Regions from separate parts of the Neisseria weixii genome, predicted to be linked through region 1. Evidence: predicted binding sites of a transcription regulator. Region 1 holds the regulator's gene; each other region holds the start of a gene.
What was found. The regulator FNR, encoded in region 1, switches genes on or off when oxygen is low (the NO sensors DNR and NnrR bind a similar motif). The targets are predictions, from matches to a motif close to TTGATNNNNATCAA.

Region 1 (4,462 bases):
GCGTTGGGCCAAAGTATTCAGGTTTTCTTGAGCTTCAGGACGCAGGATGTCTTTATCGAAGCCGAACAAAGTCTTAGCAGACAATGAAACAGTTTCGTCAGCATATTCTGGCTCTTCAACTTTAGCAACAGCATCACCACACTCAACACGGCCTTGAGTGGCTTTGTCGAAGTAGGTATTTTTCCAGCACTCGCCGTAGCTGTTGCGCACGACTTCTTGAGATTTGCTGCTTACGGTGTAACCGTGCTTGGTATGCGCTTCACTTGCCATTGCGGTGCCAGAAGCCACCAAGGCAACGAACAATGCGCTTAATTTCAGCTGTTTGGTCATTTTATTCCCTCATCAAAATTGTTATGCAACGGATGCTGTAATGCGTCGCTGCAAATTTACCAATATACAGGCCGCAGCATATAAAATGGCGGCAAATCGGATATATCAGGTTGCACTATAAAGAAGCGGAGGGCAAACTGTCAATACTCAATGCCTCTGAATAATCATGAAACTGCCTGCTTCCTGATTACCAATCATGCCGAAAAATCAATCTTGTGTCATTTATTTATGGATAAATCCCCGCAAGGTTTACGCTATCGTTGCGCAAAAGCAACAACCATTTTAAAGTGAGACCGTTTCTCTTTAATACTTTCTCATAGTAAATTTAGATACTTCTTGAAAAAACAAAAACTTCCCAAAGAAACCTGATTCCTGCCGACAAAATTAAATAAAATATGCTAAATTACGCCATATTTGTCGCACAATATCCACAACTCAAACACCATGAAATTACAACAATTACGCTACGCGCTCGAAGTTTACCGCCATAACCTGAATGTCTCCGAAGCCGCCGACGCACTGTTCACTTCCCAACCGGGCATTTCTAAGCAAATCCGATTATTAGAAGAAGAGCTGGGCATTCAGATTTTCATCCGCAGCGGAAAACGCGTGGTTTCGGTTTCACAACCGGGCAAAGCAGTGTTAGAAATTTCCGAGCGTATTTTGCGTGACGTGCAAAATATCAAAAACATCGGTAACGAGTTTACCGACCACGACAGCGGCGCACTCACCATCGCAACTACACACACACAAGCTCGTTATGCTCTACCGCATATTGTGGCAGATTTTATGAAGCGTTATCCCAAGGTTAACCTTACCATTAAACAGGGCAGCCCTTCGGCTATTGCGCAAATGGTCAGCAACGGTGAAGCCGACATCGCCATCATCACCGAAAAGCTCGATGACCACCCTGAATTGCACAAACTCAATTGCTACGATTGGAATCATGCCGTGGTAGTGCCGAAAAACCATCCTTTGCTGGATTGTAGGAATCCGCTCAGCATTGAAGATTTAGCCAGCTTTCCACTGATTACTTATGAATTTGCTTTCCATTCCGGCAGCAGCATTGCACGTGCCTTTAGCAAAGCCAAGCTGGAGCAGCCGGAGGTAGCTTTGGCTGCAGCCGATGCCGATGTATTGAAAACGTATGTCAAACTGGGCTTGGGCGCGGGCTTGATGGCGAAAATGGCTTACGATCCGCAAGCCGATCAGGATTTGGAATTGATTGATGTCGCCCACCTGTTTGAACCGTCACCCACATGGATTGCCATCCGTTCCGATACTTATTTGCGCGGCTATACTTATGACTTTATCAAAATGTTCGCCCCGCACTTAAACCGCGAAACCATCGATCGTATTTTGTATGCGCCGATTGTGGAAGATTTTTCTATTTAAAGCGTTCATATTTGCTTAAAATATCAAAAGGCCGTCTGAAGTTTCAAACCGGCCTTTCTTTTAATGTCCAAGCCTTACATAGCATGCGCACAGCCAGACACCATTTTTTTCAAAGCCCGCGAATCAAGAATCTTGATATGCTTGTGTTCCACTTCAATCAAACCTTCGTGATGGAACTTCGACAGCGTGCGGCTGACAGTTTCCAATTTCAAACCCAAATAGCTGCCGATTTCCTCACGCGACATGCGCAAAATGAAATCATTGGCGGCAAAACCGCGCGAATACAAACGATTCGACAAATTCAACAAAAACGCAGCCAATCGCTCTTCGGCACGCATATTACCCAACAACAGCATCACGCCTTGATCACGTACAATCTCGCGGCTCATTAAGCGGAAAAAATGGGTTTGCAGACTTGGAATGTTTTGCCCTAACTCTTCCATATGTGCAAACGGTAATTCACACACTTCGCTGTCTTCCAAGGCCACGGCATCACAGCTATGAACATGCGAACAAATGCCGTCCATGCCGATCAACTCACCCGACATAAAGAAACCGGTTACTTGGTCGCGACCGTCTTGGCTTGCCACTGTGGTTTTAAAAAAACCGGCACGAATGGTAAACAAAGAAGTAAACGGCTCGCCGGCACGGAACAGATACTCGCCTTTTTTCAGACGGCGGCTCTGACGGATAACGGCATCCAATTGGGAAAATTCGTTAGGCATCAGACCAACGGGCAAACAAAGTTCACGCAAGGAACACGTGGAACACAGTGCTTTCAATTGATGTGTAGAATTGTGTGCGGCCATAAAACAAACACCTTTGTTATAAAACTTCTTGTTCTGACTGAGCTTCCCTTGACTCATATCAAGACAGGTTTATCATAATGTGGCATTCTAGCAAACTAAATCGAGTTTTACTAATTCGTTAAACAAAATATAACACAACACGACCATCATGAAAATAATCCCGATACAAAACAACGAACTACCAGAATTCGACCGCGATTTAATTGCCAAGCTTCCGACAAGCGGCCCACGCTATACTTCCTACCCCACCGCCGACCGCTTCCACGATGGTTTCCGCGAAGCCGAATACACCCATGCGCTGCATTTACGCGGTCTGGGCGCGCTCAATAAGCCTTTATCGCTTTATATTCACATTCCGTTTTGCAATACCATTTGCTATTACTGCGGCTGCAACAAAATCATCACCAAAGACAAAATCCGCGCCGATGCTTATATTGAGTATCTCGAGCGTGAAATGGAACTGCTCGCCCCGCATCTCAACGGCCGTCATCAATTGGCGCAACTTCACTTCGGCGGCGGCACCCCGACTTTTTTAAGCGACGACCAGCTTGAGCGTGTGTTTAAGATGATTCGCAAGCATTTCCAACTCATGCCCAACGGTGAATACTCCATCGAAATCGACCCGCGCAAAGTCAGCCGCGAAACGGTACACAACCTCGGCAAACTCGGCTTCAACCGCATGAGCGTAGGCATTCAGGATTTCGACCCGAAAGTGCAAGAAGCGGTCAACCGCATTCAAAGCTTTGAAGAAACCAAAGAGGTGATTGATGCCGCGCGCAAAGCCGGCTTCAAATCCGTCAGCGTCGATTTGATTTACGGCCTGCCGCATCAATCGGTAGAAAGCATGAAAGCCACCATCGATACCGTGCTCAGCCTCGATCCCGACCGTTTGGCACTGTATCACTATGCCCACCTGCCCCATATTTTCAAACCGCAACGCCGCATCGATACCAATGCCGTACCGGGTAGCGAAGAAAAACTCGATATGCTGCAATATTGCGTGCAAACCCTGACCGGCCGCGGCTATGTATTCATCGGCATGGACCACTTTGCCAAACCTGACGACGAGCTTTCCATCGCCCTGAAAGAAGGCTGGTTGCAGCGCAATTTCCAAGGCTATTCAACCTATGCCGATTGCGATTTGGTGGCCATCGGCGTGTCGAGCATCGGCAAAATCGGCAGCACCTATGCCCAAAACGAGCGCGACATCGACGCTTATTACGCCGCCATTGATGAAGGCCGATTGCCGATTATGCGCGGCTACCAGTTAAACCAAGACGACTTATTGCGCCGCAACATCATTCAAGATTTGATGTGCCGCTTTTCATTGGATTTCCAAATTTACGAAAGCGTGTTCGGCATTCCGTTACACCAATATTTTGCCGATGAATTGGCTGATTTGCAGAATCTGGCGGAACTCGGCTTGCTGCGCTTGAAGCCGCACGGCCTGACTGTGACTCCGAAAGGCCGTTTCCTGATTCGCAATATTGCTATGGTGTTCGACTACCACTTGCGCCATAAAGAAACCACGGCGAAATATTCGCAAACCGTGTAAAATGTTTTGCTTCATGACAAGGCCGTCTGAAAACATATTCTGCTTTCAGACGGCCTATCGGTTGTTGCGTATCTCATTGACTTTACATCAATAACCACCTACCATGACAGAAAAATGACATTTTTCCCTGCCATGCAACAGCCCGACTTCTTCACCATTCCCAGCCCGTGTATCGGCGTATGCGAAGCCAATGCCAAAGGCTATTGCAAGGGCTGTTTGCGCAGCCGTGAAGAGCGGCTCTATTGGCAGCAGATGAGCGACGACCAGAAACACCAAGTCATGCGCCTGTTGAGTATGCGCAAAAACAAAATCCGCAACCGCAAACTGGATTTACTCGCCCCTGTCGATGGATCCAACGCCGAACAAATCAGCC
Region 2 (4,462 bases), on a different contig from region 1:
CTTCAGCGTCTACTTTATTGCGCGCCAACCATGGGAATGCCGGCATGTTAGACTCAGGAACCACATCACGCGGATTCAGCAAGTGGATACGGTGCCATTCGTCAGAATAACGGCCGCCAACACGTGCCAAATCAGGGCCGGTACGTTTCGAACCCCATTGGAACGGACGGTCGTAAACAGACTCACCGGCAACCGAGTAATGGCCGTAACGCTCGGTTTCTGCACGGAAAGGACGAATCATTTGTGAGTGGCAGTTGTAACAACCTTCACGCACATAGATATCACGACCCGCTACTTGAAGCGCATTGTAAGGTTTCACACCCGGAGCAGGTTCGATGACTGCTTTCGTGCCAAACAAAGGCACAACTTCAATCAATAAGCCGAAACTGATCACAATTACAGTGAAAATAATCAGAAAGCCGACTTTTTCTTCAGCTAATTGTTGTAATTTCATTTGGTAGCCTACTTTCTTGTTATTTAGTGGTGTTGTTGAGAAACCGCAGGAATCTCAGCTTCAACAGGTTTGCCACTGATTGCAGTACGGTAAACGTTGTACGCCATGATACACATACCAGCCAAATACATCAGACCACCTACTACACGGATTGCATAATAAGGCATGGTACGTTTTACAGACTCAACAAATGAGTAGGTCAAAGTACCGTCGTCATTCAACGAACCCCACATCAAACCTTGCATTACACCGGCAATCCACATCGCAGCGATGTACAACACCACGCCGATGGTTGCAATCCAGAAGTGTGCTTCGATCAATTTCACGCTGTGCATTTGGGTTTTACCAAACAGGCGCGGAATCAGGTAGTAAATCGAACCGATGGTCACAAAACCCACCCAACCCAATGCACCGGCGTGTACGTGTGCAACTGTCCAGTCGGTGTAGTGGCTCAAGGCGTTAACGGTTTTGATCGACATCATCGGACCTTCAAAGGTCGACATACCGTAGAAAGACAGGGAAACGATCAAGAATTTCAAAATCGGGTCGGTACGCAGTTTGTCCCACGCGCCAGACAAGGTCATAATACCGTTGATCATACCGCCCCAAGACGGCGCGAACAGAATCAGCGACAAGACCATACCCAAAGATTGTGTCCAGTCAGGCAATGCGGTGTAATGCAAGTGGTGAGGACCTGCCCACATGTAAGTGAAAATCAATGCCCAAAAGTGAACGACAGACAAACGGTAAGAGTAAACCGGACGGCCTGCTTGTTTCGGAACGAAGTAATACATCATGCCCAAGAAGCCTGCAGTAAGGAAGAAACCCACTGCATTATGGCCATACCACCATTGAACCATGGCATCGATGGCGCCGGCATACACAGGATAAGATTTCATAAAGCCGACAGGAATGCTGATGTTGTTCACAATATGCAGCAAGGCAACGGCTAAAATAAAGCCGCCATAGAACCAGTTGGCTACATAGATGTGTTTGACTTTACGTTTGGCGATGGTGCCGAAGAATACAATCGCGTAAGCCACCCATACCAAAGTAAGCAGGATATCGATTGGCCATTCCAACTCAGCGTATTCTTTACCTTGGGTAAAGCCCATCGGCAATGTAATGACTGCCGCTACAATAACGGCTTGCCAGCCCCAGAAGGTAAATGATGCCAACCAGCCGCCAAACAGGCGGGTATTGCAGGTACGCTGTACCACATAATAAGAAGTGGCAAACAGACCACAGCCGCCGAATGCGAAAATCACCGCATTCGTGTGCAATGGACGCAGACGGCCGAAGTGGAACCAAGGTCCGATTTCAGATAAATTCAGAGCCGGCAAGTATAATTGGGCAGCGACAATCACACCGACCAACATACCCACAATGCCCCAAACTACAGTCATGATGGCGAACTGGCGCACCACTTTGTAGTTATAAGTTTGTGTGTCCATGGGAGTCTCCATAAATTATGGGAATTGAAAATTTTTGTTTTACCTGCCCGAATGTTTCCTACGTTCCCACAAAAAACACTAAGGCAAAGTGTAAATTTTTTCTAAATTTAACATATATACAGGATTGAGCCAAGCAATATTACATTTATTCTACTCCGTCAACCTTACTCTTTTAAAAATAAATTTATTTAATAATCAATTAGTCAAATTAAACTCATTCCGGTAAAAGGTATTCAGATTTTTCAAGCATCGTTTTTTTAAAGGCTTTTTGATGTAAATTAAATATCTGACACTGCATATCAAAGTAATTCATTAATTTTAACAAACCAAGCAATAGATATGATTAATTACAAAATTTCCTTCCAGACCTTAAGCCATGAATATCAAATTACATTGAGTTTCAATCAAGACAATGATTTACCTATTGAATTCAGTCTGCCCAACTGGGTGCCGGGCAGCTATCTGATTCGTGATTTCTCCCGACACATCACGCAGCTAAGTGCTTCTTGTGATGGAGAGGCTGTTGCATTGACGCAATTGACCAAGAATAAGTGGAGCGCAAACGGTTCAAAAGGCGAGTGGCAAATTTGCTACACCGTTTATGCTTTTGATTTATCTGTTCGCGGCGCATTTTTAAGCACTGAGCGGGGCTTCTTCGACGGTGCCTGCCTGTTTTTGAAAATTCATGGCTTTGAAAACTTGCCGCACAGCGTTACTTTGCAAGATTTCCCCGGCCAATGGCAAATCGCCACGACCCTGCCCCAAACCGCCGCACGGCATTTTCAGACGGCCTCTTATACTAATTTAATCGACCATCCCGTCGAAATGGGCAGGATTGAATTTCTAGACTTCACCGCTGCCGGCATTCCGCACCGTATTGCCTTGAGCGGCTTTTACCGCGAGTTTGACCGCCGACGGTTTGTGAACGATATTCAAAAAATCTGCGAAACCGAATTGGCGATGTTCCCTGAACCGGCGCCATTTCAAGAATACCTGTTTATGCTGCACGTCGGCGGCAACATCTACGGCGGCCTCGAACACATCAGCAGCACCGCCCTTCTGGCTGACCGTAACAGCCTGCCGTCGCACAATATGAGCAACCCCAACGAAGCCTACACCCAATTGCTCGGCCTGTTCAGCCATGAATATTTTCATGCGTGGAACGTGAAATCGATTAAGCCCGAAGCATTTGTGCCTTACAATCTCAACCAAGAAAACTACACCGAGCAGCTTTGGGCGTTCGAAGGCATTACCTCTTATTATGATGATTTGTTCCTGGTACGCAGCGCCGTGATTGACAGCAATGCATATTTAAACCTGCTCGGCCAATCAATTACCCGTGTGCAGCAAACCAAAGGCCGTCTGAAACAGACCCTGGCCGAATCCAGCTTCACCGCATGGAACAAGTTTTATAAACAAGATGAAAACAGCAGCAACGCCATCGTCAGCTATTATCAAAAAGGCGCACTGGCGGCATTGTGTCTGGATTTGCTGATCCGCAAAAAAAGCGGCGGCAAACATTCGTTAGACAGTGTCATGCAGCAGCATTACCGCGATTGGATCAACACCGGCCAAGGTATTCCCGAAAAACAATGGCAAGTACGCTGCCGGCAAATCACCGGCTTGGATTTGCAATCGTTTTTTCAGACGGCCTTATACAGCACCGGTGACCTTCCCTTACAAGAATGCTTGGCACATGTCGGCGTGGCATTGGACTGGCAGCCTTTGCCGCGCAGCCACGGTGGCGGTTTGGCAGACGAAGCAATTTGCGTAAAACCGGCCGGTGATTTCGGCGCGCGTTTCAAACAAAGCGGGGACAGCGCTACGCTGACGCATGTGTTCAACGGCGGCAGCGCGGAAAACGCGGCTTTGTGTCCGCAAGACAAAATCATCGCGCTCAACGGTTATGCCTGCACCGACTTGGCCGCTCAATGGGCGCAATTGGCTGTCGGCGAACACGCCACGCTGCACTTTTTCCGCAGCGGCGTGCTGCAACAAACGCACATTACCGTGCAAGCCGCGGAAGCAGATACGGCTTTGTTGAAAGTCACTAATCAAGATTGGCTGGATAAATGGTTGTTTAACCGCTAAGCTTTCAGACGGCCTGATAAAAGCCGTCTGAACAATTGATAAAAGGAATGGAATCATGGCTATTTTGAAATTGAGCGAACAATTATACGTGTCGCCGCAACTGTCGGAACAAGATGCAGAAGAGGCCGCCCGTTTGGGCATTCAAACCGTTATCTGCAACCGCCCCGACGGCGAAGAAGACCATCAACCTTCTACCGCGCAGGTTCTACAATGGTTGGCGGCAGAAGGCATTACGTCTTTCAAGCACCAGCCTGTTACCGCGGCTGGTATTTCCGCCACCGATGTCGCCGTATTCCAAGATTTAGTACAGCAAGCCGACAAGCCCGTATTGGCCTACTGCCGCACCGGCACACGCAGCTTATTGCTCTGGGCATACCATCAAGTGCAAAACGGCATGAGCGTTGCCGAAGCCAAAGCAGCCGCGGCCAAAGCAGGTATTGACTTAAGCAATTTTGAATCACGT
Region 3 (4,462 bases), on a different contig from region 1:
CAGGTGCTGCCTTAGGTGCAATCGGAGGCCCCGGCGGCATGGTAGTAGGTGCCAAGGTGGATATGGCTGTCGGCAGGTATTTGGGACAGAAGTTAGGCCACCTGCAGCCGAACGCTCATTCGGCTATTAAGCCATCGTTTAATAATTCCGCACCTGCCAAACATATTTGGCCGGGTACGGATTCTCATCAATGCTTCAAAAGGATTATGATGATGCCCATGAAAAATTTTTGGGAAAATTATAAAAAGAATTTCTCATTATTAATAAAGTTTATGAAAAAACATTGGAAAGCATTAGCCATTATCTATGTTTTATGCGGTTTTGCCGTATACACAGTTAATTTTATTTTAAGTTTTTACCTTATAGCTCCTACCATCTTGGAAATAGTCATTTTATCCCTGATTTCGTTGTCGTCATTTTTATACTCTTGCTGACCGAGTTTTTCTTTATGAAATATATTAAGAAAAAGAACCGATAGCTTGATTTTTTATTAAATCAACATTATTTTTAGACAACTTTAGATATTTACTTGTATTCCTGTGCGAGATTAATATAATTTACAGCCGATTGCACTAAAAACGCTTTTTCTTCATCGGTTAAAGGGCGCACCTGCTTGACAGGTGAGCCAAGATACAGAAAACCGCTTTGTAGGCGTTTGCCCGGCGGCACCACACTGCCTGCGCCGACCATCACGTCATCGTCAATCACCGTATCGTCCAAAACAATCGCACCCGTGCCCACCAACACGCGGTTGCCGATGGTGCAGCCGTGCAGAATCACTTTATGGCCGATGGTTACGTCTTCACCGACAATTAAAGGCGAACCTTCCGGCTTCTGCAAACGCGCGCCGGTAACGTGCAACACACTGCCGTCTTGAATATTGGTACGTGCGCCAATCCGTATATGATTTACATCCCCACGCATCACCACCAGCGGCCATACGCTGACCTGCTCGGCAAGACTGATTTGGCCGATTACCACGGCGGTATCGTCGATAAAACAAGTTCCGTGAATATCGGGGGTATGGTAGGTATAAGGTCGAATCGGCATGGCGTATTCTTTTTTTAGTTAGTAGAAAGGGATTTATAACATAATCAAGGCCGTCTGAAAAAGCGGTAATTTTTTCAGACGGCCTTGGATTGCATGATTTTTGTCAAGCTCCGACAAAGCCGCCTGAAAATCACCTCATCTATGTTCAGACGGCCTCATTCTGGGTAAACTGTTCTTTTATTTCATAAAGCCCGCTATTCTACAAGGAAAGCCCATGCCCAACCGCCTGACCCAATTGCTCGGCTGCCGCTTGCCCGTCATTCAGGCACCGATGGCCGGCGTGCAAAACAGTCGCCTGACTATTGCTGCCTGCCGTGCCGGTGCGCTCGGTTCGCTGCCTGCCGCCATGCTCTCGCCCGAGCAATTGCATGCCGAAATCTTGGCAATCCGCGCTGCCGTCGATGCGCCGTTTAATGTCAATTTTTTTGCACACCGCCAACCTGAAACCGATACCGACAAAATGCAACAATGGCTTGCCAAGCTGGCACCTTATTATCGCGAACTCGGTATCGATGCCGACAATATTGCGCAAGGTAACGGAAGACAGCCTTTCGGTGCGGCACAAGCGGAAATTATTGCCGAACTCAAACCTGCAGTAGTCAGCTTCCATTTCGGCTTACCGGAAGCAGGTTTGCTTCAGCAGGTGAAACAAAGCGGCACAAAAATCCTGGCTTCCGCCACAACGGTTGACGAAGCACGCTGGTTGGCAGAAAAAGGGGTTGATGCGGTGATTGCGCAAGGCTTGGAAGCAGGCGGGCACCGATCGATGTTCCGCAGCCAAGTGCATGAGCAAGTCGGTACTTTTGCACTGTTGCCGCAAATCCGTGCGGCGCTAAATGTACCGGTGATTGCGGCAGGCGGCATCAGCAATGCTGCCACCGCACACGCCGCGCAAACATTGGGCGCAGACGGCATTCAAATCGGCACGGCTTTATTGCTGGCCGATGAAGCCGACACCAGCCCCCTGCACCGCACTGCTTTGCAAAACCCGTGCGCGCAAACCACTGCTTTAACCAATCTATTCTCCGGCGGCTTGGCGCGCGGCATCGTCAACCGCTTTATGCGTGAAAACGGCTGCATTCACCCTGATGTCCCTCCGTTCCCACTTGCCCAAAACGTATCCGCACCATTACGCAGCGCCGCTGAAAAACAAGGCAGCGATGAATTTTCGCCCTTGTGGGCTGGACAAAATGCACCGCTTGCCCGCAGCGGCAGCGCAGCGGACATTATTATGGAAACCGCAAGCGGGTTTATGGCATAGCTTGAAAGAATTTATTCTGTTTTAGGGTCTGTTGACAATTGACCGGCGAAGCGGTTTTTTGAGGCAAAACCCGTGTATGCAAGGCAAAAAGCGCAGCAAAGTTGGACACCTTGCGGGCATTTTTAACGCCGCAGACAGGGATTTTTGACCAAAAACACCGCCGTTGCGTTAATTGTCAACAGACCCTAGCAAACAAATATGAAATAGGCCGTCTGAAAGCAATATCCTTTCAGGCGGCCTGAGACCTTTGCAATCAGAACAACTTATTCAGCCAACAATTTTTTCCAACGTGCGGCTTGGAAGCGCACTTGCTCCGGCGCGGTGCCGCCTAAGTGGTTGCGGGCATTCAAGCTGCCTTCCGGCGTGAGCACTTCATAAACATCCTCAGCCACCAAATCGGAAAAGCCTTGCAATACGTCTAACGGCAAACCGCTCAAATCCACGCCTTTTTCGTCGGCATGGCGCACGGCTTTTGCCACCACTTCATGCGAATCGCGGAACGGCATGCCTTTTTTCACCAGATAGTCGGCCAAATCGGTGGCGGTGGCGAAACCCTGCATCACGGCGGCGCGCATGTTTTCCGGTTTCACGGTCACGCCGCGCATCATGTCGGCGTAAATACGCAAGGTGTCAATCAAGGTGTCAACCGTATCAAACAGCGGTTCTTTGTCTTCCTGATTGTCTTTGTTATACGCCAAAGGCTGCGATTTCATCAGCATAATCAGGCCGGTGAGATGGCCGATTACGCGTCCGGATTTGCCGCGTACCAGCTCCGGCACGTCGGGGTTTTTCTTCTGCGGCATGATGCTTGAACCAGTGCAGAAACGGTCAGCAATATCGATAAAACCGAAACGCGGACTCATCCATAAAATCAGTTCTTCACTCAAGCGGCTCAAATGAATCATCACCAAAGACGCAGCGGCAGTAAATTCGATGGCGAAATCGCGGTCGGACACGGCATCGAGTGAGTTTTGGCAGATTTGTTCAAAACCCAGCAGTTCGGCGGTAATTTCGCGCTGAATCGGATAAGTGGTGCCGGCCAGCGCCGCCGCGCCCAAAGGCATGCGGTTGACACGCTTGCGGCAGTCGGCCATGCGCTCGAAATCGCGGCCGAGCATTTCGACATAAGCCAACATGTGGTGGCCGAAGCTCACCGGCTGGGCAACCTGCAAATGGGTAAAACCGGGCATCACCACTTCGGCATTGGCTTCGGCCAATTCCACCAAGGCCGTCTGAAGATCTTGAATCAGCGTTTGAATGTCGGTGATTTGGTCGCGCAACCATAAGCGGATGTCGGTAGCCACTTGGTCGTTGCGGCTGCGGCCGGTATGAAGACGCTTGCCGGCATCACCGATTTTATCGGTCAGGCGGCGCTCGATGTTCATGTGTACATCTTCCAAATCCAGCGACCATTCCACTTTGCCGGCTTCAATTTCTGTTATAATCTCGGTCATACCTTGCCGGATGGCAGATAAATCATCGGCACTCAATACCCCGCTTTGCTGCAGCATTTGCGCGTGTGCCAGAGAGCCTTGAATATCCCACTTGGCCAGACGCTTATCGAAGCCGATCGAACCGGTGTATTTTTTCACTAATTCGGACACCGGCTCGTTAAAACGGCCCGACCAGGTTTTATCATTACCCATTACACTGTTCCTCAGATATAAAACAAAAAGTTAACCGCAAAAATCAGGTTAACATTATAAAAAACGAAAACGGCTAAGGTTCACATATGTCCATTATACGTCAATTGTCCCAGAAAATATCCCATACTTTCGCCGTACCCAATTTGCGCAATTCAGCCACTATGGCCCGCCTGCTGATTATTGTGATTTTATCGCTGCTGTTGTTTCCATTAATCAGCGAATCTTCGTTGGGCTATACCGAAGAAATCTATCACCATCTGCTTTGGGTGGCGCCGGTGCTTTTTTTGATTTTGCTGAAAGCTTTTTTTGTGAGTAGTTTTCTGCCCTCGCTGCAACATACAAAATATGCTTTCTTCATTTCTTATATTATCAACTTGTTGATTTTTCTGTTTGTTGAGCTGGTGCTGCTGAATAATTTCAACTATCTGGATTCTTTTCTTCAGCATTTTTGCTTATTTAATATTTTCGTACTCGGCTTTATGTTCACCGAAGCTTCGCGTCTCAA

Region 2: ccoN (cytochrome-c oxidase, cbb3-type subunit I) is a predicted target of FNR. The motif match lies at 2,177-2,190, and genes of this name have one in related genera.
Region 3: ACFPVS_RS01500 (NAD(P)H-dependent flavin oxidoreductase) is a predicted target of FNR. The motif match lies at 1,144-1,157, and genes of this name have one in related genera.

What each region holds. Positions count from the first base shown of each region.
Region 1 covers NZ_JBHSPY010000031.1:22,840-27,301, reverse strand. The annotation lists gene ACFPVS_RS11515 (DUF561 domain-containing protein) at 1-330, opposite strand, end outside; gene ACFPVS_RS11510 (CysB family HTH-type transcriptional regulator) at 775-1,725, shown strand; gene fnr (fumarate/nitrate reduction transcriptional regulator Fnr) at 1,800-2,534, opposite strand; gene hemN (oxygen-independent coproporphyrinogen III oxidase) at 2,683-4,089, shown strand; gene ACFPVS_RS11495 (DUF1289 domain-containing protein) at 4,222-4,462, shown strand, end outside.
Region 2 covers NZ_JBHSPY010000012.1:57,278-61,739, reverse strand. The annotation lists gene ccoO (cytochrome-c oxidase, cbb3-type subunit II) at 1-454, opposite strand, end outside; gene ccoN (cytochrome-c oxidase, cbb3-type subunit I) at 478-1,908, opposite strand; gene ACFPVS_RS07595 (M61 family metallopeptidase) at 2,248-3,999, shown strand; gene ACFPVS_RS07590 (TIGR01244 family sulfur transferase) at 4,055-4,462, shown strand, end outside.
Region 3 covers NZ_JBHSPY010000001.1:274,044-278,505, forward strand. The annotation lists gene ACFPVS_RS01490 (hypothetical protein) at 1-434, shown strand, start outside; gene ACFPVS_RS01495 (gamma carbonic anhydrase family protein) at 526-1,050, opposite strand; gene ACFPVS_RS01500 (NAD(P)H-dependent flavin oxidoreductase) at 1,265-2,311, shown strand; gene argH (argininosuccinate lyase) at 2,575-3,957, opposite strand; gene ACFPVS_RS01510 (sensor histidine kinase) at 4,044-4,462, shown strand, end outside.